One region of the Bacillus paramobilis genome, then DNA from elsewhere that is predicted to be linked to it. Evidence: riboswitches for the same ligand, from Rfam matches in the RefSeq annotation. Region 1 holds a riboswitch; each other region holds the start of a gene.
The links. A riboswitch is a leader RNA that binds a small molecule or an ion and turns the genes downstream of it on or off. The one in region 1 is predicted to bind lysine.

Region 1 (7,650 bases):
CCTGTACAAGAAATTGCTAGTAAATCGGCAGAAGCAACTTTCGGTAGAGTAATATCCCAAATTAACATATCTCCACTCTCACAACATTTCCCAGCAATCGAAACGACTTCCTCATTCTCATCATTTCCTCGATTCGCTAACATCGCTTCATAACGCGCGTTATATAAAGCAGGTCTTAAGTTATCAGTCATCCCACCATCCACTGATACATATTTCCGAATACCAGGAATGTCTTTCACAGATCCAACTGTATAAATTGTCGTTCCAGCATCACCTACAATACTACGGCCTGGTTCAACCCATATTTCTGGCAAGGGATAATTACATGCTGTAAATTGTTCCCTCACTGCACTGGTTACAGCTCGCACATATGTCTCAAGAGTTAATGGTGTATCTGACTCTGTGTAGCGTATTCCGAATCCTCCGCCCACATTTAATACTTTCACTACATAGTTCGCTCTCTCTCTCACTTCTTCTAAAAATTGATGAAGAACTTCAATCGCCCGAACAAATCCAGCCGTTTCAAATATTTGAGATCCGATATGTGAATGAATTCCTAACACATTATAATTTGATTTTTGTAAAGCAAGCTCAATTGCTTGCATCGCTTGACCATTTGACACGCCAAATCCAAATTTTGAATCATCTTGGCCTGTTGTAATATATTCATGTGTGTGCGCCTCTACTCCAGGCGTTACACGGATTAATATGTTCACAAATTTCCCATGTTGCCCTGCTAAATCATGCAAAATTTCTAATTCTAAGAAATTATCGACAACAAAACAACCAATATTCGCCTGAAGCGCCATCACAATCTCTTCTTCTGTTTTATTATTGCCGTGAAAATGAATACGCGATGCTGGAAATCCTGCTTGAAGCGCAGTATATAATTCCCCTCCAGAAACAACATCTAATGACATATTCTCTTCACGAGCTACTCGGCACATCTCCATGCACAAGAACGCCTTGCTTGCATATGCTACTTGATAAGAGAACCCACTTTCTTTAAAAGCACGATGAAACGCGCGGCACTTTCCTCGAATAGACTCTTCATCGTATACATAAAGTGGTGTTCCGTATTGTTTTGCTAGCTGCGTCGTATCGCACCCTCCAATTTCTAAGTGTCCTTGCCCATTGATTCGGCTTGTGCCGTGTAAATACATTTGAATTCCTCCCTTATTTCCTCTAAAACTCATAACCCCAATCTTCTATTCATTGCAGCACGCTTTTAGATAGACAAAAAACGCGCGGAACAATGTTCACACGCGTTTCTTATTAGGAAAAATATATATTGAAAAAATAAACGAGTTGTTATCTCCTCAAAATAAGAAACCGCATCAACATCTCCAAATAGCTCTCCATAAAAGAAATCTTATGACAGTACTACATTTATTCAATGTAGTCCCAATATATGAATAAGATGGTTATTCTTATATTTCGGCAATAGTCCCTTTCAACCTATGATCACAGATTCCATTAAATCTCCCATAGCTTACTCTTTCCTATTGCGGCCTCTACCTTTGAGAGTAGATGAGGTAAGTCTATTTAATTTTCAAACATCTAATTGTTGCTATTAACAATACCAAAGGACCATTTTATTTGTCAAACAATTTTTTATATTGTTTTTTTACAGTTTAATTTCGTATCATTTGGTAAGCGCTTTACTAAAATCTTTGTCACTTCCCATTCGCCTTCTTCATTATTAAAAGTAATTGTTACTTTTTCAAATGGCGGAACAATTTTCCCACCAACCTGTTCATATTTCGTCACTTCAATAACCGCTTGAAATAAATATGTACCGCTATATACTTTTTTTAAACTAATAATTTTAGGACATTGATAAGGCTTTAAGCTCCCATATTGTTTTTCAATGGCTTTATTTATTTTGGGAAACAAAACAGAATAAAGGGCATCTTCCATAAGAGGTGCATCATATTGGGCTACCGACACACTTGGTGAAGCAAAAAGTATAACACTACTGCATACTATAAAATATAATAATTTTCGCATGATAACCTCCGTATTGTTACACGATTCTTTCTGCACACGATAATAATCATACATAGAAACTCCGTTTTATTGTCTCCTACTGCCCTTTTTCTACTCAATTATTATAAAAAAGCCCACAACTCTCTTTTATTTTCGTATAATGATACTCATAGTATAATAAACATAATAATAAAGGACTGTTCGTATATATAAAATGAGGTGCTAATCAAACCAGCTCACAAGAACGGTCATGCTTTTTAGGAGAGGAGTATATTATGCTACAACGTCTGTTTCCAAAACTGCGATTTGCACTCGTTGCAGTCGTTTTATTATGGATAAAAACATATATTGTGTACAAGCTAGCATTTGATATTAAAATTGATAATTTCTTTGAAGAATTTATGCTTTTTATTAATCCACTAGCTGCGTTACTTTTATTTTTCGGTTTTGCTTTATTTGCATCTAAACACCGAAACCGCATTATAGTTGGAATCAGTTTTATACTGTCCTTTATTTTATTTGGAAATGCAATGTTTTATGGGTTTTATAACGATTTCGTTACATTCCCAGTTTTATTCCAAACAAATAATATGGCTGATTTAGGGACGAGTATAAAAGAACTCTTTACGTACAAAACATTACTTTTATTTGCAGATGCGATTATTTTAATGTTTCTTTCACGTAAATTCCCGGCATTTTGTGACAAGACGCCGCTTTCTCGCTCTGAGAAGCGAACTTTCTTTAGCGGTGTAACAGCTTTATTAGCACTACAAATTGTTGTTTCCGTTATTTATAAACCACAAATGTTCTCACGCTCATTTGATCGTCAAACAGTCGTGAAAAATTTAGGTTTATACACATATCATCTATTTGATATAACACTTCAATCTAAATCTTCAGCTGAACGTGTATTTGCAAGTGGAGACGGGTTCTCTGAAATTAAAAACTATACAGACTCAAAAGATAAGCAAGTTGATAAAGACTTATTCGGAGCTGCAAAAGGTAAAAATGTTATTTTGATTTCCATGGAATCTACACAAAGTTTTGTTATTAATAAAAAAATAAATGGAAAAGAAATTACTCCATTTTTAAATGAATTTATTAAAGATAGTTTTTATTTCGATAACTTCTATCATCAAACGGGACAAGGTAAAACTTCTGATGCTGAATTTATCGTTGAAAATTCACTTTATCCGTTAGACCGCGGTTCTGTATTCTTTACTCACGCAACAAATGAATATACAGCTACACCAGAGCAATTAAAGAAATACGGATATTCTTCTGCTGTCTTCCATTCAAACGATAAAACGTTTTGGAATCGTGATGTAATGTATCCTGCTCTCGGATATGATCGTTACTTTAATTTAAATGATTACGTAGGCACAGAACAAATGTCTGTCGGCTGGGGATTAAAAGATAAAGAGTTCTTTGAACAATCGATTCCAAAGTTAAAATCTTTACCACAACCGTTCTATACAAAATTTATTACTTTAACAAACCATTTTCCATTTCTTCTAAATCCAGAAGATCAATATGTTGATGAGTTTAATTCGGAAAGTGGTGTTGTAAACCGCTACTTCCCAACCGTTCGTTACACGGATGAAGCTCTTAAATTATTTATTAAACAGTTAAAAGATGAAGGGCTGTATGATAATTCTGTTATTGTCATTTATGGAGATCATTACGGCATTTCAGAAAACCATAATGCAGCTATGGCCCAGTTCCTTGGGAAAGACGCTATTACACCGTTTGATTCTATGCAATTACAACGCGTCCCTCTCATTATTCATGTACCTGGTCAAGAAGGAAAAGTCATTTCTAAAGTATCTGGTCAAATTGATATTAAACCAACGCTACTTCATTTACTTGGTATTAAAACAAATCAATCCATTGAATTTGGAACTGACTTATTTATTAAAGAAAAAGATCCACTTATGGTAATGCGTGATGGTAGCTTCGTTTCGGAAGATTATGTGTATACAAAAAACATGTGCTATAAACGAAATACAGGTGAAGAAGCTGACATTTCATTATGCCAACCAAATATTGAAAAAGCGAAAACTGAATTGAAACTCTCCGATAAACTCATTTATGGAGATTTATTACGTTTCGATCCTAACAATCGTTATAAAACTGGAACAATGACAACGAAATTTGAGTAGTACTAGAAGCAACTTTATAAAAGTTGCTTCTTTTTTTACTTATTTTTCAAATCATTCTTCTATGAAATCTTTCACAAATTGGGAATTTCTTTCGTATGAGGAAGAAATTTATGGTATGATAAAATAAGTAAAATTTCATACACTAATTAAGAATTTATTACAGAAAGCAAGGGATCAGATTTTGTATAGAGCAGCTATTCCAAACTTATTTACGCTCGGAAATTTATATAGTGGATTCTTGTCAATCGGCTATGCATCTTTAGGATATTATAAATCAGCTGCTATTTTAGTACTTATCGGGATGATGTTAGATAGTCTTGATGGGCGTGTTGCTCGTTTATTACGCGTTGATTCACAAATGGGAAAAGAGCTTGACTCACTTGCGGATGTCGTGACATTTGGTGCCGCACCTGCTGTTCTTATGTATTACACATCTTTCTCCAATTACGGAATCATCGGACTATACATAGCGGGACTATTCCCTCTTTTCGGAGCATATCGTTTAGCACGATTTAATGTAACACCATCTTCTACTTCAATGAAATATTTCACTGGGGTACCGATTACAGCAGCGGGAGGGCTTGTTGCTTTCTTAACATTATTTTCACATATCATTCCAAAAATCGTTCTTATTACAGTCTTTGTAACGTTCGCATTTTTGATGGTGAGCCGCATTCGTATCCCAAGTTTAAAAGATGTACCACTTCCACGATATAGCATCATTATTACACTATTTTTAGTTGGAAGCATTATCACAATGTACCAAACAGGGATCGGTAACTTTTCTGTTTTCTTATTCATTGCTATTCCACTATATATTTTGTATATGCTATCTCAATTTCTTAGACAAAGACCATCTAAAAGAGCAAATAAAGAAAAATAAGAAACCTTCCGATTTCGGAAGGTTTCTTTTTATTTTGTAACTACTGCTTTTTGATTTACAGGTGTTACAGGCTCTTCACCGTTTAATACGGCTAAAATATTTCTTACTGCCATTTCAGCCATCGCATCACGCGTTTCGAATGTTGCATTTCCTACGTGAGGAGCAAGTACTACATTCTTTAATCCTTTTAGCTCTTCAGTAATTTTTGGTTCAAATTCAAACACGTCAAGAGCCGCTCCTTCAATTTCATTCGTTTTTAATGCATGAGCAAGTGCCGCTTCATGCATTATTGGTCCACGTGAAGCATTTACAATATACGCTGTTTTCTTCATCATTTTAAACTGTTCTTCATCAATCATATGATGCAATTTCGGATTATACGCACAGTTAATTGTAATAAAGTCTGCTGTTTGTAATAATTCTTCCAATGTTACATATGTTGCTTCCAGTTCACTTTCAGCTTCAGGTTTTCGATTTGGCCCTGTATATAAAACATTCATTCCAAACGCTTTCGCACGCTTTGCAACTGCCTTTCCGATTTCTCCAAGGCCAATAATTCCAATTGTTTTCCCATGTACTTCACGGCCTAAGAAAAATAATGGTGCCCATCCGTTAAATCCAGTTGTACGACATAGCGTATCACCTTCCGGAATTCTACGTGCAGCTGCTAAAAGAAGTGCAAATGTTAATTCTGCTGTCGCTTCAGTTGATACTTTCGGTGTATTCGTTACCGCAATGCCTTTTTCTCCGGCATACGAGTAATCAATATTATCGTAACCAGCACCGTAGTTTGCAATAATTTTCAAATTAGGTGCCGCATCAATTACTTCTTTTGTCACCTTTGTAGAAAGTAGGCTTAACAATGCATCTTTATCTTTTGCACGCTCTGTTAATTCATCTAAAGAAATTAAAGCCTCTTTATCGTACATTTCTACATCATGATCCTTTAATAGTTCTAATCCGATTGCTGGAATTTTTCCTGCTACTAATATTTTCGCCACTACTAACACCTCTTCTATAGAAAATAAGATACCTCTTATCTTTCATTGTAAGAAATCCACATATAAAAACCAAGGAATTTGATTATAGTTTTGAAAATCGACACTTTTCCATAAAAAAAGAGGAGATGCAAGTCTCCCCTCTTCTTATGCTTTTTCTTGCGATTCTTTTCCAAGCTTCACATCGATCGTTCCTTCTGCAACTGTATCACTAATTTGTTCCTCAATAACGGATTGAGATGTAGCATTCGTTTCAGAAGTATACGCTTGTTGCTGTGCACTTTGTACATTTTGTTTATTTTGTTGTTTCGCCATTTCTTACCCTCCTTTTTATTCTTTCTTATTTTGAACAAAAAGGAGAGTTTTCATCAAAAAATCGTGATCATTTTGAAATGGATACTTCTTCTTCCAGTAATCTCATCGTTCTTACTCGTTTCGTAAAGGTAGCTAAGTGTGAAATATCATGATTACGTAACGTCTTTATATTCTCTTCCACATATTTTCCTAAATCATGCGGATAATGAGCATCTGAGGAGAGAGTAATCGGAACCTCGTGCTTAGCTAATACTTGTAAATATAGTGGACTCGGACACATTTCGCGCACAGGATAGCGATAGTACAATCCTGCATTTATTTCCGTTGCCGTATTAGTTTCTACTAATGCACGCGCAATTTCCTTATAATACGAAAGTTGTTCATTCTCATCTAACCGATGATTAAATACTTTTATGTTATCAAGATGAGCTATTATATCAAATAACTGAGAGCGAACTGCACACTCAACCGTTTTGAAAAACGTATCATATAAAGCATATAAGTCATGCTCCTTAAAATATTCTTTCGTGTCTGGATTATCAAATCCCCAGCCATTTAAAAAATGGACAGAACCAATTACATAATCAAAGTCTCCTAATGCTAGTAAAGATTGTAATTCTTGTTCACCACCAATAAAATAATCCGCTTCAATTCCAAGTTTAAGCGTCACGCCTCGTTTACTCCAACGTTCTTTCGCTTCTTCTATTGCCTTTGTAAAATCATGTAGTGATGCTACCCTTACTTGATCTAGCCATTCCTTCTGTAAACGACCAAGCTTAGAATCACTAATATCGACATATCTTTCATAGTATTCTTTCGCTTCATAAAAACGGTATAAATGATCGACAATACCAACTTCTTTTATACCTTTTCGCAAAGCTTCTTCTAAATATAAATCAATCCATTTTGTTGTAAATGGCCCTTCTTTCACACGTCTTTGCAGGCGTTCTTGTGTTTTCACAAGCCATTCCATAGAATGTTTTTCTTCTTTAAGCGGTTCATACTGTTGCAATGATTCATTTATTTTAGCTAGCCACCCTATTGAATATGGCCCTTCTTCTAAATGAATGTGATAATCCACCTTCATCTATATTCCCCCTTATAATGTATCTATGTCTCTTCTGTCCCCTACTCGCGAAAGCTTCCCATTTCTTTCTGTCACTTCCTCCATAACATCTTCTAATGATATATTTTTTTCGGCTAATAAAACGAAGCAGTGATACAATACATCCACCATTTCTTTCACTAATTCTTCTTTATCATTATTTTTAGATGCGATAATTACTTCCGTGCATTCTTCACC
Region 2 (7,650 bases), 560 kb from region 1:
TCACAAAAGACATTAACAAAGCATTTGCAATTGCTAACAAAATCGAAACTGGTTCTGTTCAAATTAACGGACGCACAGAGCGCGGCCCTGACCACTTCCCATTCATTGGTGTAAAAGGTTCAGGTATGGGCGCACAAGGTATTCGCAAGAGCCTTGAGTCTATGACACGTGAAAAAGTAACTGTATTAAACTTAGTTTAATCTTATAAAAAGAAGCTGATCTATTTTTAGATCAGCTTCTTTTTATACAATTGAGTTCACGAGTTGTTTTTCCATAGTTAAATTCACACATTCTACAGAAATTTGATAACCTAGCCATCGCTCAGCAATATGTTCAAATGATGAAACTGAGCCTGTTGTAAAAAATCGATGCTTCGGATTAAGATTGTCAGACAGAATTCCTTTGTGCTGTAAAATTGTGCTTAACTCTATCGCTGTTTCTTCTGCGGAACTAATAATCGTTACATCTTCTCCTAGTTCCTTTTTTATATAGGACTCTAAAAGTGGATAATGCGTACACCCAAGAATTAACGTATCTATATCTTCCTTCGTTAATGGCAGTAAAGCTTGTTTCACTTGTTGCGTTACATATGCTGTATCTTCTAATTGATTTTCTACAACTGTAGCTAAAGTTGGGCACGCATGACTATGCACTTCTAAATATGTATCAAGCTCGTGCAATGCTTTTTCGTACATATTAGACTGTATCGTACCTACAGTTCCAATTACTCCGATTTTCCCTTTCTTTGTCACTTTAATTGCCGCTCTTGCTCCCGGATGTATAACGCCAATAACCGGAATGGGAAGTGCTTCTTGCAAATCAGTCAATGCAGCAGCTGCACCAGTATTACATGCTACAACTAGGGCTTTTAATGGAAACTTTTTGAGGAACTCAACCATTTCAAATATGAAAGATTGTACCTCCTCTACACTTCTTGGCCCATACGGACAACGATCATTATCACCAATATAGTAAATGCTCTCTTTAGGCAATTGTCTTATAATTTCGCTCGCAACTGTTAATCCCCCAACTCCCGAATCTAATACACCTATTACTGAATGTTTATGACATACAGACATATACTTCATCCCCTTCTCAATCTTCTAGCGCCAATAACATTTATTATATTATGAAAATTCAATATTACATAACAATCCCTCTCCCTTTTAATCACAAACTCTTCCCTATAATCTGATTATTTCTATATCCATTGACGTATAAAAATTCATTTGTTACTCTTAAAGACGTTAATTTAATATTTAAATCCTCATTCGTATCTCGGTGAGGTAGAGGTTGCAGTCATTAAGAGTATCATTTCTGGAGATGTAGTGGCATTGATGAAGGAATGAGAAAGGAATGATTGCCGAAGTAAGCCCGTGTCCACCATGCACGCTTGCTGGGTCTGCATTTAATAAGTGCAGAACTGTCACAAACGAAACGTTTCGTTTGTGGAGAGCTATCGAGAGGTATGTCGTGGGTTTCTTATAAGATAGAAAGCATGTAGCGGCAAATTACGTGCTTTTTTTGTTTTGTTTGGGACTTCTCTTCTCTACTAAGAAGACATACATATCTCCTCGCTTGACTTGGTTATACTAACTTTGGAGGTATTTTCTATGCAACAAAAAAAATGGGGCTTTTGGGTACTAACAGCTTTCGTTGTCGGTAACATGGTTGGCGCTGGGATTTTCATGGTGCCAAGTACGTTGGCACAAACAGCAAGCCCTCTCGGTGTCACTTTAGCTTGGTTAACAACAGGGTTTGGTGTTTTAATGCTAGCTCTTGTTTTCGGTAATTTAGCAATTCGTCGTCCTGATTTAACGACAGGACCACAAAGTCATGCATATGCTTTATTCTCAACACCAAAAAAGAAAAAAATGGCTGGTTTCAGTATGGTATGGGGATATTGGGTTGCAAACTGGGCAAGTAACGTTGCCATCATTACATCTTTCGCGGGATATTTATCACTCTTCTTCCCAATTATGAAAGATACACGACTACTCTTTTCAATCGGCTCGTTCGATATAGAAGTCGGAAAACTAATTACATTTACGATTTGTTCCATCTTACTTTGGGGAACTCATATTATATTAACAAACGGTGTAAGCGGAGCTGGAAAGCTAAACTTCTTAGCAACAACAACGAAAGTAACTGGATTCCTTTTATTCATCGTCGTTACGTTATTTGCATTCGAAGCTTCTAAGTTTGGACAATGGTACACACCGATGATCGATAAATCAGGTGTATCACACGGCCTTCTTTCACAAGTAAACTTAGCTGCTCTTACAACGCTTTGGGCATTTATCGGAATTGAATCGGCAGTACTTTTATCAAACCGTGCTACCTCTCCTAAAACAGTAAAACGCGCAACAGTTGCAGGATTACTTATTACAGTTGCGATTTACTTAGGAATTACAATTTTAACAATGGGTGTACTTCACGTTGATAAATTACAAGCTTCTGAACGTCCATTAGCAGATGCATTAAACGCTGCAATGGGTCATGGCGGCGGGAAACTGATGGCATTACTTGCTCTTACTTCCCTATTCGGTTCTATATTAGGCTGGATTTTATTAAGCTCAGAAGTACCGTATCAAGCAGCAAAAGAAGGTTTCTTCCCTTCCTTCTTCACAAAAACAAATAAAAAAGGAAGTCCAATTTACTCATTACGATTAACAAACATTATGTCGCAAGTGTTCTTATTCTCAACGTTATCAGGAACTATTGCGGAAGCTTATACATTCGTTATTACCGTATCAACACTGGCCTACCTTATTCCATATCTCGTTTCACCAATCTTCCAGTTAAAACTAGTCGCAACTGGTGAAACATATAAAAATGAAATGCGGGCAAGAATTACAGATGGTATAGTCGCAGTAATCGCACTTTGCTACGCACTATGGGTTATTAAAACCGGTGCATCCGATATAAAAACGTTCCTTCTCGGAATTGGTTTATTCGTAATCGGCTTTGCCTTCTATCCATTAATGAATCGTGATCAGAAAAAAAATAACGAAAAGAAAAACGAGCAAGTTGCATAACGCAATTTGCTCGTTTTTTCTTTTATAAAACATATATAATAGAACAAAGAGGTGAAAAACATGTCAATCGAATCACTATGGAGCAGTCGCTTCCAACAACATATGCAAAATATCATTACATACTTTGCACGTATGATTAACGGTTTACTATATAGCTTTATCTTTATTTCATGCGTTGGCGCATACTACTATGCTCAGTTTCTAAAAGCATCTCCTTCTAAAGAAATAGCTTTACTACTCATCACGATTGTACTTACATTCATTATAACGAGATGTCCTATCCGTACATTTATTCAAAAACCTGATGCTGTCTATTTGCTTGCATTAGAAGAGAAACTAACATCTTATTTTAAAAAGTCTCTTCTATATAATTACATCATTCAGCTTTTTCCATTATTATTTACGTTCCTTATTCTCGTTCCACTTGCAATGCAATCATTACAAGTAACGGTACCTTTCTTATGTACAATCTTTATCATTTTAATGATTACGAAAGCTTGGAATATGTACATACATTGGATGTGGCGTGATAGCCATGAAAAAAACATATGGTTCATTATTCGTATCGCTTGTAACGCACTCATTATTTACATGCTGTTTTACTCAGCACATGTTCTCATATTAGGCGGATTACTCTTACTACTTGCTTTCCTATTTCTATATACGAAAAAACAGCCTACAAAACGAGTACCGTGGGATTACATAATTGAACAAGAAGAAAAAATGAACGTTCGTTTTTATCAATTTGCTAGCATTTTCACCGATGTTCCGCAACTGAATAAGCAAGTAAATAAAAGAAAATGGCTTACAAATTGGATTGAACCTTTATTACATAAAAAACGAGCAACTTTCTTCTATTTACATACACTCGCATTTTTACGCGGGAATGATTATTTCGGTATATATATCCGCTTAGGGTTAATCGGTGCCTTCGCCTTATATTTTATACCAAACATATACGCAAAAGGTGCTATCTCTTACATCGTCCTATATATGATTTCTATGCAGCTACGTTCCTTATGGAAATATTTTTCGGGAAATATTATTGTAGCATTATATCCAATTGATACTGAAAAACGAATGAACCAATTTCTTCGCTTAATCTTTATATTACTAAGCATTCAACTCATTGTATTTTCGAGTGTTATACTCATTGCTACAGGTCAATTTTTACATAGCCTTATCATTATGATTATTGGGTTACTTTGGATCAAATTTATTATTGTCCCAAAAACGAAGCAACGAATTTCCGCATTTTAATGAAAAGAATTATCTTAAAAGCCAAGGAGAAAATAAATTATCTCCTTGGCTTTTTTTCTTCCTTAAATAAGAATCACCGGCACAACCGATATTTTATGATTTTACATACAAAAACGATAATACATGTTTACGTCCTAATAAAAAGGGTATGTATTAAAATAACAGGGCAAAGAAACTGGAGGGAATGAAAAAATATGAATTAAAGTTTCACTTTATAAAAGACATTGCTCAAGGATGATTCTGAAACCGATAATATAATGTAAGGAGCGGATTAGAATGAGTAAAAAAATTGCTATTTTAATAACGGATTATTTCGAGGACACAGAATACACAGAGCCAGTAGAAGCTTTTAATCAAAAGGGATATGAATTAACAACTATTGAAATGAAAAAAGGTAAAACGGTACACGGTAAACAAGGAAAAAGTGAAGTCGTGATTGATAAAAATATTGATGATGTTTCTCCAGAGAACTTTGATGCCCTCTTCATACCAGGCGGATTTTCCCCAGATATACTTCGTGCAGATGAACGTTTTGTTCGCTTTAGCAAAGCATTTATGGATGCGAAAAAACCTGTTTTCGCTATTTGTCATGGACCTCAGCTACTCATCACTGCACAAACACTTGAAGGACGTGATGTGACTGGATATAAATCTATTGAGATCGACTTGAAAAATGCCGGTGGACATTTTCATGACAAAGAGGTTGTCGTATGCCAAAATCAGCTAGTAACAAGTAGACAACCAGAGGATATCCCCGCGTTTATTGAAGAATCGTTGCGTATATTAGGATAGCTACTTTGGTTAACTCCCCCCCTTTTATTTACATGAAAATAATTAATCAGTGGGATTTTATTCATCCCCACTGATTAATTAGCCCTCACCAACTGGTCGTTTACAGGAAATCCGGCCACCACAAATAGCAGGATAAATAAAAGAGGGGGATCCAAAAGTTCAGTTTTAATAATCTTTTGGATCCCCCTCTTTCTCGTCCAAAAATTTCTTATCACTTTTCATAGGCAATTCTCATATAGTGAAAGTGACTATATAATTCCTATCCATAAGTTAAATCATGATTTGACACATATATAAATACAAAAGATGGGAGCCTTATTTATGAATAACAATCCACCTTCACCGCCCCCAAATCCAACGGAAACGAATAATAATGAAGTGAGCTTACAAACGTTACGCGTCATTGGGCTTATTGTACTGATTAGTGGCTACATATTAGTAGCTCTTTCTGAAGTAGGAACGTTAAAAAATCTTTTGCTACAGCCTAACACTACTCCAAACTTAGCTGAAGTTGATCCGTTCTAAAAAGAAAAACATATCCCTCTTCTTAAAAAAACGTATCAATTGATTCATTCGGCTGGGCAAATTTTGCGAAGTTATGGATACAGCCATCCCCGTATTAAATACGAGGATGGCTGTAATTATTGAATGACTTCTTCTAAATGATTCTTCAAGTTCTCTAAATACGTATCAATTGTAGGATTCTTCACCACATCATAACAAGCAAAGCTCTTTAACGGACTCATACCAAGAAACTTTTGTACGCGGTGTAAATGGCTAAGCGCTGATTCCAAACTTTCCCCTTCAAAGAACTTCGTCTTATCTCCAAATGCTTTCTCAGGTGCATTCCAAGTTGTAGAAAACATATACTGCTTCTCTTTTAATAAACCACCTGTTCCATATTCATCAGCACCTTTAAAGAACAAACCGTATTCATATACTTCATCCATATACGTTTTAAATAACCCTGGTACACTAAACCAGTAAATCGGCGTTTGATAAATTACAACATCAGCCCATAAAAACTTCTCTTGTTCTTCTTTAATACTATAGCCATCTTGAATCGTTGTTGTTTTCACATGGTTCTTCTCACTTAATACCGTTACCATATAATCAACTAACGTTTTATTTAATCTCCCTTCCTTTGTGCCGTATTTTTCATGTCCATTTATAATGAATATATTTTTCATCGCTTTTCTCTCCCTTATATAATTTACTCTTCAGCTATTAACCCGAGTTGCTGTTTCAGTGTAAGATTATCTTCTAAATGCCAATCCTCCGTTATCTTCCCGTCTTTCACATGTAAAATATCAATTGCAAAAAAATTGATTTTCTTATCATTATGCGTTCCTGTAAAAGAAAGACGAGCTGTTACTTTATCACCAACGACTAATAAATCTTCAATCTCGCAATGTATGTTAGGAACGACTTTATGAAAATTTTGTGCCGCAAACTTTAATCCTTCCGTGCCTTGTGGTCGCCCTTTCGGCAATGTATTATCAAAAAATTTTTCAGTAACAGTCTTCGGAATAAGTTCCTCTTTACCTGTATCCCAAAATGCATAAAAACGCTGCGCTGCATGAACCATCTCTGTCGCTTCTTTTTTACTTAGTGAGGGATCAATTGTCATTGCTTTTGGCTTTGGCATTTCTTTTAATAACTGGACTTCCGTTTTTTCTTCCACGCCGCATGCTACAAGCACAATACAAATAACAAACAAACTAAGAAATCCAAATAACTTTTTTATCCCCATGGAAATCACCACCTCCTTATATAAATCCTTTTTGTTTCGTATTACTATTGTATATGCACTAACTTCCTTTATGGAAGTAGTGATATTTTTTTCATATAGTTACCAAAAGTATAGTTTTGTGATACTATAAAGCAAATTCATCAAAAAAAATTTTATGGAGGCTAGTTCCATGAACAATATAGATCCAGTTGAATTAACGAAAGGTTTACCTGGCATACCTTGTCCTATCGCTAAAACGCTTGATATAATTAGTACAAAATGGACGTTTTTAATCATTCGTGATCTTCTTATCGAAGGAACATTACGCTTTAGTGATTTACAAAAATCAATGGACGGGATTAGTCCAAAAACATTATCGCTTCGACTAAAAGAATTAGAATCTCAAGGCATTATAACGAGAAAAGTATATCCAGAAGTTCCGCCTCGTGTAGAGTACACATTAACGGATAAAGGAAAGCAATTAGAGGGGATTTTCATTGAATTAAAACGATTTGGATTAAGCTTATAAAGTGGAACTTTAATCAGTGGGGGTTTTCTTCATCCCCCACTGATTATCAGCCCTCACCAATCGGACTTTTATGGGCAGCCCGACCCCCACCTAACTTCTTTGCTTTCAGTGAATTTTGAGGTGGGGGTCTTACTGCCCATTAAAGCGGGATAAAACAAAAACCCCTTACCGTCGTAAGGGGTTTAATTACTTCGCAAAACTTTCAGCTAGCTGTTTCTCTCTCCACATAAATGTAATGCCGAGACCAACTATTAAAACAACTCCTGAAAATGCATATGGATAATGAATATTCATATCAA
Region 3 (7,650 bases), 1.5 Mb from region 1:
ATATTTTAGTTCCTATAAAAAGCGAAACACAATTACATACACTGGAACCTAATTTTGAAAAAATTAAAGCAATCAGCAAGTATTATAATGTTGTCGGGATGCATCTATATACTTTTAATGACAATCGAATTATATGCAGAAACTTTGCTCCACTATACGACATCAATGAAGAAGCGGCGACTGGAACTTCAAACGGTGCATTAGCTTGCTACCTTTATGAACAGAACTACTTACAAAAAGAAGTCTATGTATTTGAACAAGGTTATTCTTTACACTCGCCTTCCGAAATATTAGTTAAATTAGCAACCAATAGCAATAATAAAATAGAAAAAGTTTATGTTGGTGGCAAAGGCTATTACTGTGAAACGAAGTGTTTGAATATAGAAAACATTGAGTGAAAATAAAAAAAGAGATGGTAGATCCATCTCTTTTTCATTTCCATATGCTTCATGATTAGCTACGAATCGACTTAATCATAAAACGATGTTGCTTCACATCAAAATAACTTTTTTGTAAGATGATTTCATGTATACGATATAATTCCTCATAATACCTTTCAACAGTAAAATCTGGAATTTGCCACGGAATCGCTTTTAAATAATAGACGATAGCGCCAATGTCATAAAAGCGTTGAAAAGGGAACTCTTCTTTTTCTTCTAAAATAGTAAATCCATTTTGCTTTAACTCAATGCAAGCTGCTTCGAGCGACCAACTTGCAAATTCGTTATTTAGCGGCGTGTTAAACTGCTCATTTAGTTCCGCGCAATCGAGACCACCAACTTGTTGTGTAAGGAAAATTCCATTTGGAGAAAGGATTCTGTTTACCTCATAGGCAGTATAGGATTCATGTTGATTCATGATTAAATCAAACTGACCATCTTGAAATGGTAAAGCAGTATCATCCGTTACCTCTATAACTGTAACCCCTAAAGGCTCTAATTTCTTCCGAGCAATTGGCACGTTTGGAGCATAGCCCTCAGTCGCATAAATAGTTGACGGAAACGGTTGTAACATAGATAAAAACTCCCCGCCGCCAGTCCCCATATCGAGCATGGATTCTGCATGCTGCATAAGTTGGAAAGCAGTGCTGCCGTACGACCACGATAAAGGCTCGCTCTTTATTCGACCCGTTTCTGAAATGAATGAGAAATCCCAACCGCTAAAATTTGTATTAGCACTTTCTAATAAAGTTAAAAATAATGGATCACGTTTCATAAATTTGTCCTCTTATTTCATAAATGAATGATATGATGAGAAAAGAAAAAGGGAGGACCTCTTATGAAAGATAAGCGGTTTTACGTTTCATGTTCGAATAGATTCATATTAATTCGCTCCTTGTAAGAATGGTTATTTATATATTCGGGATAAGTAAGTGAAAGTCCTTTGAATTTGTGAGGGAAGGTTATGCTATTCAATAATCCGGCTGTAGAATGGGATAGCGCAATACATATGGATTACATGCACTTTTATATGTTTGAATTTTCTTGAATTATCTCTTGAACCTCTAGTTACTTTAGGTTTTATAATGAATTTATAATTTTAATAGGGGGATTTAGATGAAAAAGGATAAAAAGTTTTCTATCGGAGAATTCTCAGAAAAAACGGGAATACCAATTCCTACTTTGCACTATTATGATGAAATCGGGTTATTACAACCTGAAAAGAATCCTTCCTCACGGCACCGCATTTACAAGTATCAAGATATTATAACCTTACAAAAAATTCTAAGTTTAAAATTTCTAGGCTATAGTCTAGATAAAGTCGCTAATTTGTTACACGAATCAAGTTTTGATGTTGATTTGAATGAAAGTTTGTCTCTCCATTTGCAAGTGTTAGAAAGTGAAAAAGAAAAAATTGAGCAATCAATGCAAGCAATTAAAAGAGTAATGAAGTTAGTCGAAGAGGAATGTGAAATAGATAGTACAGTATTATTTAGTCTTATTTACGGTATGAATACAGAACATACACATAAAGAATGGATGAAACGTCATGAGTTAACGGATATCGTGGAAGAATTATCAAAGAAACGAGAAGAAGATAAAATTGCTTTGGATAAAACGTTTATTCAATTGTCTAAAAAGGTTAAACAATTATATGGTAAACCAGTCGAGGATTCGAAAGTACAAGAGATGGTTAAGGAATATATAGAAGAGTCTTTTTCATTTCTTAATGAGGATCTGATACAAAAGTTAGCTAATACTAGTGTGGAAGAACTGGATATGCAAGAACTTGAAAATATGATACCTTCGCCTTTCACAGAAGATGAACAAAAATGGCTTAATGAAGCGATGGAATATTATGTGAAGCAAGTAGAAATGGAATAGGAATAGATTTTATGAGTGTTTAGCTTCATCGAAATAATGCTATAGACCTTTCAGTGAAGGAGGGGAATTACGTTTGTTATTGCTTTATTCAAAAGAAAGAAACGCTTATGCTTCATTTTTGAAGTATAAGCGTTTTTGTTTAAAATACTCAAAAAGAAAAATCTTTTGGTAAAGTATCATTCTTTATCACTGTTCTTAACCCATGTTTTATAATCCAAGGGTTAATCGGAAGTTTGCTATCCCGTAATTGCTGCAACCATTGAAAAACGAGTTCTCTATCTTCTTTCGTAATATCGTTAATATGATTGGCTACTGATTTTTGGACATATTTAGAAGGATCATTCATTAATGGTTCAAGAAGTTGTAAATTGTTCTTAAAGTCACCTTTCAGTGCTCCTATTTTTTTAGCCCAAGGAAGTCTTGGTCTTGTACCTTCGGAAACTAATCTCCTAATGTGGCTGTTTTCGTCATGAAGCCACTGTTGTAATATGTCTAGTGTGTCTTCATGGTATGTTTCAAGAAAAGGACGAATAGCATATTCAGCAGTATTCCTTTTTGTTATCTCATACATGGCATGAAAAGAGGATTGGAAATGGTTAAGTCCATATTTTTCAACGTATTTTGCAATAGGCATGTACATATATCCGTTTGTAAATGTACCTACTTCTGTTGTGTTTTCTGGTCCCAATGTTTTCAGTAAAGTATGTATTGCTCCATTAAAATCTTTTTGTAATGCAGTATGTAATTCATCTGCTATTACTTCTATACGCTGCTTTAACTCTAAATTTTCAACTTTACATGTTACAGAATCTACAAAGATACATTTAGAGAAAGTAGGATCGTGTTTACAAATAGAATCAGCCATTTTTTCTACTAATTCTTCATTAAATAAAAATTTTAACGGAACATATTTACCCATTTTTTCACCTCATTGATAAGATAAAACAATTTCTATTTTTTAATCGACAACCCATAAACTAAAGTCTCACTCGGAGTCGTAATACTAAAACCTGTCGTCTTATAATCAAGTTTCACCGTATCACCAGTGTAGTCTTTCGTGAATGAATCCATTTGTACGATAAGGTCTGCATCTTCATATACAACATCATCTGCATCATATGTATCCCAAATTAAATCCACATCAACGAAAATACTACAAGAGTTTGTCATTGTCCCTCTAATGCGAATGATCTTTTTGTCTTCACGTTCTAATCTATGTATAGCTGCTTTTGCTTCATCAGTAATGCGAATGTTCATGGTATCCCAACCTTTATGTATATTTCCTTTATTATTGCAAAAACAGGAGAAATAGGGAAGGGAGAAGCATCGGAATAAAAAACGAGCAAACAAATTTGTTTGCTCGTTTTACTTTATTTTAGTTCACATTTATCAAGTGGAATCACTTTCGTTTTTTTCGTAAATTTATATCCTAACCATAGTACTAAAAAGAGTGGTAAACCGATGTAAGAAACGAGTACGCCGTTCCAATCGATTGCTTCGCCCATAAATGCGCCGTAGTTTTGACCTAAAATGACGATGACACAAAGTGCAAATGCGAAAATTGGACCGAACGGGAACCATTTTGCTCTATATGGTAAGTCTTTTAAATCTTTTCCTTGTGCGATATATGCTTTACGGAAACGGTAATGACTAATTGCAATTCCGACCCATGCGATAAAGCCAGACATTCCAGATGCATTTAATAACCAAATGTATACAACGCCGTCACCGAATAAAGAAGCAATGAAAGCGATACTACCAACAATTGACGTTACGATTAATGCGTTAACAGGTACACCGCGGCTGTCTAATTTGCCTAAGAATTTTGGTGCTTTTCCTTGGCGAGCTAAGTCCCAAAGCATACGAGTTGATGCATACATTCCAGAGTTACCAGCAGATAGTACTGCCGTTAAAATAACAGCGTTCATAACAGAAGCAGCAAAAGCAACGCCAGCTTTTTCAAAAATAAGTGTAAATGGACTTACTGTTACATCACTTGCAGCAAGGCTTTCTGTTGTATAAGGAATTAATAAACCGATAACGAGAATCGCAAGAATATAGAATAAAAGAATACGCCAAAAGATAGAACGAATCGCTTTCGGAATATTACGCTCTGGATCAGATGTTTCACCAGCAGCAACTCCTAATAATTCAGTACCTTGGAATGAGAAACCAGCTGCCATAAATACACCGATAATTGCCATGATACCGCCATTAAATGGTGCATCTGCAACAGTGAAGTTTTTGAAGCCAACAGTTTCGCCACCCATAATTCCAAAAATCATCATGAAGCCGACAATTAAAAAGATAATAATAGTAACTACTTTAATAAGTGCAAACCAATATTCAGATTCACCAAACCCTTTAACAGATAAATAGTTTAAAAGGAAAATAATAGCTAAACATAATCCGCTCCAAATGAGGGAAGGGGTATCTGGGAACCAAAATTTCATAATTAATGTTACAGCAGCGAGTTCAGCAGCAATTGTAATGGCCCAGTTATACCAATAGTTCCATCCAAGTGCAAAGCCAAGGGACGGATCAACAAATTTTGTTGCATATGTGCTAAAAGATCCGGTAACAGGCATGTAAGCTGCGAGTTCAGCTAAGCTTGTCATTAAGAAATAAACCATAATTCCAATTGCAGCGTATGCGACTAGTGCACCGCCAGGACCAGCTGAATGGATGACACCACCGCTGGCAAGAAATAGTCCGGTACCAATTGTACCACCGAGAGAAATCATTGTAAGGTGCCTTGATTTTAAACTACGTTTTAATTCACCTTTTCCATTTGTAGTTTGTGTTTCAGAGGTAGTTTGATTTGTTGCGCTATTCATGTTCAACACTCCTTTTCTTGTAAGATAGGAAGGAACGGGGGAGAAAAATACAAAAAACCGCCAAAGGAATTTGGCGGAACGTTTCACAAATAACCACCCCATCATACCCTTCCGTTAAGATAGCACCCCACGTTTACACGGTAATTTTGTAAACGTGACAGTTCTGTTCCTTTCGGAGACAGCCCCAGCTCATATTTCCAGAGAAGAAATATAAACTTCGGCAACTTTTCCTTTCAAACGGAGTCGGTGACATTCTCTGTGTCTCGTCCGTTTTACTCATAAAAGTCGCAACCTCTACCTCATCGGATTGATGAGGATTTGATATATTGCTAAGATTTTTAATATATGGCAATTGTAATGACTTTCTGAATATATTGCAAGATATTTTGTTAGGAAAAGTCAAAAAATATCGGTTATTGTATAGGAAACGCTTGCAAAACTCCACCCGAACCTACTGTTATGTAACAAAAAATAAAGAAACAAATTGTTATACAAATGTTTCGCAAAAAATATTGAAAAACCCTTTAAAATTAAAAGAAAATTCAGAAAATATAATTCGACATAACTAACAAAAGAGGATTATTCCTTAAATTCGTTTCAAAGAATAAGTATAAATCTGATGAATAGAATGAATATTCTCTTTATTTCTGGTAAAATTGAGGTATTGTTTAATTGAAAAGGGGAAATCAATATGAAATTAGAAACAGAAAGGCTCTATATAGTGCCGTGTACAGAAGAGCGTATTCACGTTGCTAACGAGCAAGGATATAATAGTGGTCCACATATTGTAGGACATGTAGAAAATGTAAAACAAGATGCGGCTTTATTACCTTGGGGCGCGTGGTATGTCATTCGAAAAGAAGATGACATCGTTCTAGGTGATATAGGGTTTAAAGGGAAACCAAATGAGGAACATACAGTAGAAATTGGTTACGGATTTATTGAGAAATATTGGAATAAAGGATATGCGACAGAAGCTGTAAGTGAACTAATAAATTGGGCTTTTCAAACAGGAGAGGTAGAAATGATTATCGCGGAGACACTTCTTGAAAATGAAAGCTCGATTCGTGTATTAGAGAAATTACATATGAAGAGAATTAGCAATACAGAAACGATGATTAATTGGAAAATAGAAAAATAAAAAATACCGCCCGAAGTATATCAGGCGGTATTTTTATCGTTATGGTAGCATTTGTTTTTGATCATTCGGATATCCGGCTGTCGGTGCGTTAGAACGCTTGGAATGATTACGAACAGCAATGAAAATAGAAATAATAACGACAAGACCAACTGCTACGTAAGAAAGTGAAATAATAGTTGGATCCACTTTAAATGTAGTAAGCAGTGTACGAATGTTTGTAAAGATTATAAGGCCCCCAACTAATACGCCAAGTAAATGAGAAGGAACGATGCGTACTAACCATGCAGCGATTGGTGCTGCAACGATGCCACCAAGCATGAGAGAAAATACCCAAACCCAACTTACTTGTTCCCAGCCAAGTGAAATGAAAAAGCCGATTGTTGCTGCGAGTGAAACAGGAAACTCACTCGTATCTACAGATCCGATAACTTTTCTAGCTTCATTTCCCCTTGCCAAAAGCACAGGTGTTGTAATTGGGCCCCAGCCACCTCCACCTGTTGAATCAACGAATCCTGCGAATAAGCCAAGCGGAACAAGCTGTTTAGCTGACATACGTTTATTTGAAGTGACAATTTGTTTTTGAATGATGAATCGTAATAAAATATAAACCCCTAAAGTAAATAAAAATATGGAAATGTACGGTTTAATTACATCACCAGGTAAATTGCTTAAAAAACATGCCCCAATAAATGCGCCAATTGCTCCTGGTAATGTAAGCCTGGAAACGGTATATTTATCCACGTTTCCAAATTTGATGTGTGATGCACCAGAAGCAGCAGTTGTAACAACTTCAGCTAAATGAACTGATGCAGATGCAACGGCCGGAGCAATACCAAACATTAATAAAAGTGAGGTAGATGTTACCCCGTACGCCATTCCAAGCGCTCCATCGATTAATTGAGCGAAAAATCCGATAATAGCAAAGACAATTAATTTCTGCATAAATAATCCCCCTGTAATAATAAATGAAAAAGACACTTTTCCCGTATGAGAAAAGTGCCTTTGGTTTTTCCAATCAGCAATAATTAAATTTGTTTTATTATAATACATATTAATCGTATAAATCAACTAGGTTTTAAAGTTTTTGAATTGAATGAAAGAAAAATAAAATATACAATAAAAGGATGGAGAGAAGGGGGAGAAAGACATGTTACGATTTGATCATCTCGTACACGCAGTACATGGTACACCGGAGGAAGCGGCAAACCAAATGCAGGAGCATGGATTTCATACTGTAGTAGGCGGAGAGCATACTACTTGGGGTACTTGGAATAGTTTGTGTTATTTTGATTTATCCTATATAGAATTTTTAGCAGTTCAGCATGAAGAAAAAGCGAAGAAAGCAGAC
Region 4 (7,650 bases), 320 kb from region 1:
ACTTATTTGAAAAATATCCGTTCCTTGGAAAGTATTTACCAGAAGAAATCGTGTTTGTTACTTCTCAAGAACTAGAAGATAAATATCCAGAATTAACACCGAAAGATCGTGAACATGCGATTGCGAAAGAACACGGTGCAGTTTTCATTATCGGAATTGGTGATGCACTTCGTTCAGGTGAAAAGCATGACGGACGCGCAGCTGATTATGATGATTGGAAATTAAACGGTGACATTTTATTTTGGCACCCAGTATTACAATCTTCATTCGAATTATCATCAATGGGAATTCGTGTTGATAGTAAATCACTTGATGAACAATTAACGAAAACAGGTGAAGACTTCAAACGTGAGTACGATTTCCATAAAGGTATTTTAGAAGACGTTTTACCATTAACAATTGGCGGTGGTATTGGACAATCAAGAATGTGCATGTACTTCTTACGTAAAGCACATATCGGTGAAGTGCAATCTTCTGTATGGCCTGATGATTTACGTGAAGCTTGCAAGAAAGAAAACATTCATCTGTTTTAATAGAAGCGAGAGAGGATAGCTCAAAGAGTTATCCTCTCTTTTTTATTGTGTAAACGAATGGTTTACAGTGAATTTTACTAATGGTTTCTTTCTTCTATATCTCTTTTTGTGTAATAATTTGTTAAAGGAGGGGACGTTATGAGCTTAGGAGAACAGTTAAAAAAACTACGAGAGTCAAAGGGATTTTCACAAGAGGATATTGCTAAAAAGATTGGTGTAACGAGGCAAGCGGTATATAAATGGGAAAATGATAAAAGTTGCCCTGATATTGAAAATTTAATTTTATTGAGCGAATTGTATAATGTTACGCTCGATGAGTTAATAAAAGGGAACCGAAATTTAAAAGAGAAAATACATATTGATGAAGATGAGGATTTTGAGAAAGAGAATGAGTTTGGTTTTTATATTGGGTTTGGTTTGTTAATTGTGAGTGCTTTCGTTGATTATGAAGGAATGCAAGAGATTTTATTAGGAATTGCACTATTCATGATGGTTTTTTACTCTGACGTGAAGAAAGTTATTTTGAATGAGTTCCAATCGTTTTTTAATAGAAAAGATATATATGATAAGAAGTGAGAAGAGTCCGTTATATTTCCTAGGAAAGAGTATAACAAGTAATTGAATTGTTTTATACTAATTTTGGGATGTTGATAGTATGTTAAAAAGTTCAAACAAGCATAACCCCGTTCTAAAGCTAGGACGGGGTTGAAAATCTAAGCTTTATTAAGCGTAAAGTTCTTTCAAATATTTTTGCTTCAGTAAAACATTACTTATTTATTACCGAGTTCTTCCGCTAAACCGATTAAAATTCCTTCCGTTCCACGAATGTAGCAGAGTCGATACGAGTCCTCGTACTGAACTACTTCGCCAACGAGCTGAGCACCATGCTTCTTAGTAAGTCTGGATACCATTTCGTCAATGTCTTCAACGGTGAACATGACGCGTAAATAACCGAGGGCATTTACAGGAGCTGTCCGGTGATCTGCAATAGTAGGTGGTGTGAGAAATCGAGAAAGTTCAATTCGGCTATGGCCATCTGGAGTCACCATCATAGCAATCTCTACGGACTGAGAACCGAGTCCAGTTACGCGACCAGCCCATTCACCTTCGACAGTAGCGCGTCCTTCGAGTTTTAATCCAATCTCTTCGAAGAAAGAGATTGCGTTATCAAGAGATTCTACAACGATGCTGACATTATCCATTCTTAGTAATCTGTTGTTTGCCATAGTCTTTATCTCCTTTATATGTATAAATTTATTATCTAACTATCCTCATAATTATACTAAAATCTCCTATAAACAAAAAACACCTTGTCACAGTGTAGGAAAAAATGACAAGGTGTTTTCGGGTATAGAATAAACATTTTGTTAACAAACAAAACCTCGGAAACCTTCTACTACTGATATACGCATGAACTTTATTTCGTGAATGCTATTATTGTAAGAATTTGGTAATGTAGTTTCTATTCGATAATATAACTTCGACTTCCCCGCAAAATATTCCCATCCTATTTCTATTAATATAGGAAGGAAATAGATTTATATAATTTATTTTAAGTTTTACTGGTGGAAATTAACTCATCTGCACTAAAGGCTCAATTTTCGCCATAAATGATTGATGCAGTGCCTCGACACCTGTTACTAAATGAAGGCGGTCAATAACAACTGATACTTTAATTTCTGATGTACTTACCATTTTAATATGAATATCTTCTTCTTTTAAAGTAGTGAACATATTCGCAGCAACACCTGGATTAGAGACCATACCAGATCCTACAATTGATACTTTTGCTAAATGATTTTCATATTCTACAGATTCATATTGTAATGTTTCTTGATGTTGTTCTAATACCTCTAATGTTTCTTTTAAATCATTAGAATGGATTGAGAAGGAGAGATGAACAGTTCCTTCATTTGTAATACTTTGAATGATGATATCTACATTAATATGTGCCGCTGCTAATGTAGAGAAAACTGTTGAAAGTGCACCTTGTTCCAAACCTTTCATTGTGACGCGTGTAATATTATCTTCAAATGCAATACCTTTAACGATTGATTGTTGTTCCATGTTACATTCTCCTTTTACAATTGTTCCATTTTCTTGTTCCATACTTGAGCGAACTTCTAACATGACATTATGATTTTTAGCAAATTCAACAGCACGAGGGTGTAATACACCAGCACCGAGATTCGCTAGTTCTAACATTTCATCATAAGAAATTTCATCTAATTTATAAGCATCTTTTACAACTCGTGGGTCCGTCGAATAAACACCGGTCACATCCGTGTAAATATCGCATTTTTTTGCTTTCAGTGCAGCAGCTAATGCAACAGCAGTTGTATCAGAACCACCGCGGCCAAGCGTTGTAATTTCATGGTTTTCACTGATTCCTTGGAAGCCAGCTACAATAACAATCGTGCCTTCAGTAAGATAAGACTGAATTCGATCTGTATGAATGTCAGTAATCCGTGCACTGCTATGTACAGATTCTGTCGTAATACCAGCTTGCCATCCTGTTAATGAAATTGCGTTATAACCTTTTGCTTGTAGTGCCATCGTTAATAATGAAATAGTTACTTGTTCTCCTGTAGATAGAAGCATATCCATTTCACGTTTACTTGGATTTTCTGTAATAGCGTTAGCAAGTGCGACAAGTTCATCTGTACTTTTTCCCATTGCCGAAACGACAGAGACGATACCATGTCCTCGTTCATATTCTTCAATAATTAAATTTGCTACATGTTGAATACGCTCAGCACTTCCGACAGAAGTGCCACCAAATTTTTGTACAATCGTTTCCATTACGAATTCCTTCTTTCATCCATTTTTAAGAATAGATTAGGACATATATAAATCCCAACATTCCTGTAGTTACCAGAAAAAACAAAAAACACCATCTCAAATAAGTGAGGATGGTGCTGTTACAGGAAAAGGGAAACAGAAAACGGAGCTAATAAAAAAACCGCCAAAAAAGGAATATCATAAAAATGATATCTCTTTTTTGTAGATAGCTCTTCATACATACACTTCTGTACATATGACAGTTCTGTTTCTATTCGAAAACAGCCCCAATCGATAAATGCAGAGAAAATTATCGATTTCGGCAATACTTCCTTTCATCTAATTTCATAGACATCTCTGTGTCTCCATTAGAATAATCATAAGTATCGCAACCTCTATCTCACGTTTTAGGCGAGAGTGTTTGATTTATAAAGTTGTTGGTAACATTTGTTTTATAATAATTTAAATTTTTCGGGGAATCAAGTGTTTTGTATAAATTTTAAAAATTCTTTCTTTTCTTAAAGGAGTTTGTGAAAAGTGTAGCAAAATAAATTCATAGCATGTACATTAAATTTATAGTGCACTGGAGGTGGAAGAATGAAGGGGAAAAAGCCTATTTATGTTTCGGCAGAAATGAAAACGACAATGGAGAAATTATGGGAATATACGCAAGAACCAGATATACATACAGAATGGGATGCTCGTTTTACGGAAATTTCATATTTAGAGAAAAAAGAAGGAGAACCACAGAAGTTTTTATATAAAACAAAAATTGGATTTGGACTTGAAATAGCTGGTGAAGGGGAATCGATAGGTGAAATAAGAAAAGAAATAGGTGAACGTATTTCTTCTTTAAAATTTTGGACAGACAATCAATTATCACTTATTCAAATAGGGCGTGGTTATTGGAAGTATACCCCCCGTAAAGAACACATTCATTTTGAGACACAATATGATTATGATACGAGGTTTGGTCGTATAGGGAATGTAATAGATTTCTATATGTTTCGGCCGTTATTAGGTTGGGCGACTGCTTGGAGTTTTGATGCTTTAAAGTTATGGTTAGAAAAGGGACTTCATCCTAGATTACTAATTAGAAGAACAATGACATATTGGCTCGTGTGTTTATTAATTGCCTTTGTATGGATGTATCAAGGGATAGTGCCGAAACTAGTGTTTACTCATTCAGAAGAAGTAAAAATGTTGTCTGTGACAATTGGTTCAACTGCACATAGTATTTTTCTAGTTAAAATAATTGGATTGCTAGAAATTATTTTTGGTGTCCTATGGCTGTTGCCATTTCCAAAACGAAAAGTATTTATCGTACATATTTTTATGTTAATAGCCTTAACGATAGCGGCGGGTTTTACGAATATCGTAAGCTTTACAGAGCCGTTTAATCCAATTACATTAAACGTTCTACTTATGGGGTTATCGATTGTCGGTTATATAAATAGTTCTGATTTACCGAGTGCAAAAAATTGCAAGAGGAAGAGAAAGGAATAATGTATGGCTAATATGTATGAAAGACTATTAGGGGGTTCTTATAAAAAACTTCATCCGAAATTACAGAAACGCTATGAGATCACGGAAGAAAATAGCTTTACTGGAGAAGGAGAAATGGATGAAATTTACGGTGGTTCTTTTTTCGTAAAATTAATATTAAAAATTGCATCGAAGTTTAGAATGTTTTTCTCTGAGCGGGGGAAGGAAGTGCCATTTACAATACATAATACCGCTGAGCGAGATGAACATGGAAATGAACTAGTAAGGTGGAATCGTACTTTTTATTTCCATAATAAGAAAAGATATTTTAATGCCGTTATGCAGTTGGATGGAGAGAATAATGAAATTGTAGATTGTTTTGGTGAACCGCACTTACTTGTTTCTACATTGAATTTTCATATTGATGAGATGGGGGCAATGCATATTTCTTCAAAGAAACAATGGTTTTATATGTTTGGAAGAAAAATTCCGTTACCAAAGTTTTTGTATGGCGAAGCAAAAATTGTAGAAAGTTATGATGAAACGCAACAATGCTTTCGAATTCATGTACAAGTACGCAATCCGTTAATCGGTTCATTATTTTCATATAAGGGAACATTTGTGGAGAGGAAATAAATGATATGAAAAATATAATAGTTGGGCTTGCTTGTTATATTGTTTTTCTAATATGTGAGTGGACAAATGTAAACCCAGTTGAAGCAATTATATTATTATCTATTTTGTTATTTATACCGATGTCATTTTGCATCATTGATAAGAAAACAAGAAATGGATCATATGTATTCTTTTATAAACTGGTATCGCTGTTATATCCAATCGCAGCAATTAGTGCAACGCTAGCTTTCGTAACAAATCACTATTTCTTTGCTTTACTTTGGTTTGTATATACAGGAATTGTTGCGTTATTTGGTGTAAGTAGATTACTAGAAAGAGGATGGAAACCGTTAGAAGAGACGGCTATCGATAGTGCGTTTATGTATTTGTTTTTAGGTGGTTTCTGGTTTTTTGCTTCAGTAGCAAAACTTTCCATTATGCATTTTAGTTCTGACATTGTGTTACTCACAGCTGCACACTTTCATTATTCAGCATTTCTATTGCCATTATCAGTCGGTTTAATTGGGAGAAAAAGAGAAAAGAGAAGTAAAGTATATGATGCTATTATGTTTATCATCGTCATTTCACCTATGACAGTTGCAATAGGAATTACGTACTCAAGAGTATTTGAATTTTTTGCAGTATTCCTATATTTATGTGCGATTTATGGTTATGGGATTTATGTTTGGCGCACGAAATTTAATGCTATCAGTGCAAAGGTTCTTCTGATCATATCGTCTAGCACACTCATGGTAACAATTATGTTTTCACTTATATATTCATATGGGAATTTGAAACATGTACTGACGATTACAATTGCTCAAATGGTTTGGATTCACGGTGTTGTCAATGGAATTGGAGTAGCGTTACCAGCATTTGTCGGCTGGATGATTGAAAAGAGTGCTTCGAATTATAAATATTACGGGAAACCAATGAGCAGGTTAAGAGGAAATACGACAGTTGGGGAAGCATTTTTACATAACAGACATTTAATAGATAGCAAGGAATACAAAGGTTTAGTTGATAATATGAATGATTTTCATAGTGAGGCATTTGATATGGCGAAGATTCCTTTAAGTATTACTCGGTTTTATGAAAATACAAAAGAGTATGAGTTACAATCGCATATTAAATGGGCTCGGTGGTTCCACCCGGTTGCATTTTGTTATGAGAAAATGAGTAAGCGTGTAGGACAAATACATTTAGGAATGGGCGGCAAGTGGGAAACGATGCAAGGCTCTATCATTGGGATAATAGATGCGAAGGATGGAAGAGAGAATGTAAGGGCTTGGCTAAGAAAAAATGAAGCAGGAGAATCTATATTTGTAGCTCTTTACTCAAAGCATACATATAGGAACGAGACATATATGAATATTGCATTACCTTTATCATATTCGAATATGACGGGGGTTTTGAAATTATGTAATAAGAGTAATGATTTAATTATTACTAGTAAGCTAAGAGAAAACGGTAAGGGAGATGAGGGTATTTATTTACATACTCGTTTCTTTACAATACGTTTACCGTTAGCAGAGACTTTTATTATGAAAGAGAGCACGGATCACATATTAGAAGCTAATCATAGAATGTGGATACTTGGAGTTAAGTTTTTAGAAATTGATTATGAGATTAAGAAAATAGAGGAGAAGTAGGAAAAGCTTGGAGAGATTCCAAGCTTTTTTATGTATGCGTAATTGTCATAGCAACTTGTTTATCTAAGTCTCGGTCCCAAACGCGTTGAATTTCAAACGTACCTTTTTCAAAAAATAATGGGAATCTCTCTTTAAACCAATCTTGCATAGGAAGATTTAGTGCTTCATCAATTGGTACCCATAATAATTCGCCCTCAGGAGGATTCATAAGAAGTTCACCATCAAATGAGTCTGTCCAATAATTAAATACCATATATCGAACATTTTCTTTCGGATTTACGTATTCATCTAATCCCTTAAAACTTAGATTTGAGACAAGTAATCCAGTTTCTTCTTTTACTTCTCGTTTAGCAGCTTTAACGATACTTTCTGGGAAATCTACTTTACCGCCAGGAGCGATATAACCAGGGAAACCTAGACGATCGGGGCGCTGTATTAGCAATACTTCGTTATTCCGCTGAATCATACACATCGTGTAAATACGGTGTTCTATATCTTTCCAATTGTTGCTCATACGAATCTCTCCTCTTATAAAACCTTATAGTTTTTAACTATAGTTATATATGACAAAAAATACAATAATA

Region 2: linked by a shared signal. The riboswitch ahead of AABL52_RS22730 (amino acid permease) and the one ahead of lysA (diaminopimelate decarboxylase) in region 1 are both predicted to bind lysine.
Region 3: linked by a shared signal. The riboswitch ahead of AABL52_RS12125 (amino acid permease) and the one ahead of lysA (diaminopimelate decarboxylase) in region 1 are both predicted to bind lysine.
Region 4: linked by a shared signal. The riboswitch ahead of AABL52_RS18105 (aspartate kinase) and the one ahead of lysA (diaminopimelate decarboxylase) in region 1 are both predicted to bind lysine.

What each region holds. Positions count from the first base shown of each region.
Region 1 is NZ_CP151108.1:3,874,247-3,881,896, forward strand. Features, by position in the region: gene lysA (diaminopimelate decarboxylase) at 1-1,163, opposite strand, end outside; lysine riboswitch at 1,344-1,525, opposite strand; gene AABL52_RS19775 (DUF3888 domain-containing protein) at 1,615-2,010, opposite strand; gene AABL52_RS19780 (LTA synthase family protein) at 2,265-4,151, shown strand; gene pssA (CDP-diacylglycerol--serine O-phosphatidyltransferase) at 4,333-5,034, shown strand; gene AABL52_RS19790 (NAD(P)-dependent oxidoreductase) at 5,064-6,035, opposite strand; gene AABL52_RS19795 (DUF4025 domain-containing protein) at 6,180-6,347, opposite strand; gene AABL52_RS19800 (histidinol phosphate phosphatase domain-containing protein) at 6,415-7,434, opposite strand; gene hisI (phosphoribosyl-ATP pyrophosphatase) at 7,447-7,650, opposite strand, start outside.
Region 2 is NZ_CP151108.1:4,437,275-4,444,924, forward strand. Features, by position in the region: gene gapN (NADP-dependent glyceraldehyde-3-phosphate dehydrogenase) at 1-200, shown strand, start outside; gene racE (glutamate racemase) at 243-1,079, opposite strand; lysine riboswitch at 1,280-1,467, shown strand; gene AABL52_RS22730 (amino acid permease) at 1,614-3,038, shown strand; gene AABL52_RS22735 (ABC transporter permease) at 3,099-4,298, shown strand; gene AABL52_RS22740 (type 1 glutamine amidotransferase domain-containing protein) at 4,575-5,090, shown strand; gene AABL52_RS22745 (hypothetical protein) at 5,412-5,615, shown strand; gene AABL52_RS22750 (NAD(P)H-dependent oxidoreductase) at 5,732-6,280, opposite strand; gene AABL52_RS22755 (ester cyclase) at 6,304-6,843, opposite strand; gene AABL52_RS22760 (winged helix-turn-helix transcriptional regulator) at 7,013-7,351, shown strand; gene AABL52_RS22765 (MFS transporter) at 7,538-7,650, opposite strand, start outside.
Region 3 is NZ_CP151108.1:2,348,496-2,356,145, forward strand. Features, by position in the region: gene AABL52_RS12100 (PhzF family phenazine biosynthesis protein) at 1-398, shown strand, start outside; gene AABL52_RS12105 (class I SAM-dependent methyltransferase) at 454-1,215, opposite strand; gene AABL52_RS12110 (MerR family transcriptional regulator) at 1,557-2,324, shown strand; gene AABL52_RS12115 (DNA alkylation repair protein) at 2,473-3,243, opposite strand; gene AABL52_RS12120 (iron-sulfur cluster biosynthesis family protein) at 3,276-3,581, opposite strand; gene AABL52_RS12125 (amino acid permease) at 3,695-5,161, opposite strand; lysine riboswitch at 5,274-5,466, opposite strand; gene AABL52_RS12130 (GNAT family N-acetyltransferase) at 5,853-6,302, shown strand; gene AABL52_RS12135 (sulfite exporter TauE/SafE family protein) at 6,342-7,352, opposite strand; gene AABL52_RS12140 (VOC family protein) at 7,450-7,650, shown strand, end outside.
Region 4 is NZ_CP151108.1:3,552,980-3,560,629, reverse strand. Features, by position in the region: gene asnA (aspartate--ammonia ligase) at 1-533, shown strand, start outside; gene AABL52_RS18115 (helix-turn-helix domain-containing protein) at 672-1,109, shown strand; gene AABL52_RS18110 (VOC family protein) at 1,304-1,759, opposite strand; gene AABL52_RS18105 (aspartate kinase) at 2,106-3,335, opposite strand; lysine riboswitch at 3,534-3,720, opposite strand; gene AABL52_RS18100 (DoxX-like family protein) at 3,912-4,820, shown strand; gene AABL52_RS18095 (DUF4166 domain-containing protein) at 4,824-5,435, shown strand; gene AABL52_RS18090 (YndJ family protein) at 5,441-7,066, shown strand; gene AABL52_RS18085 (8-oxo-dGTP diphosphatase) at 7,095-7,580, opposite strand.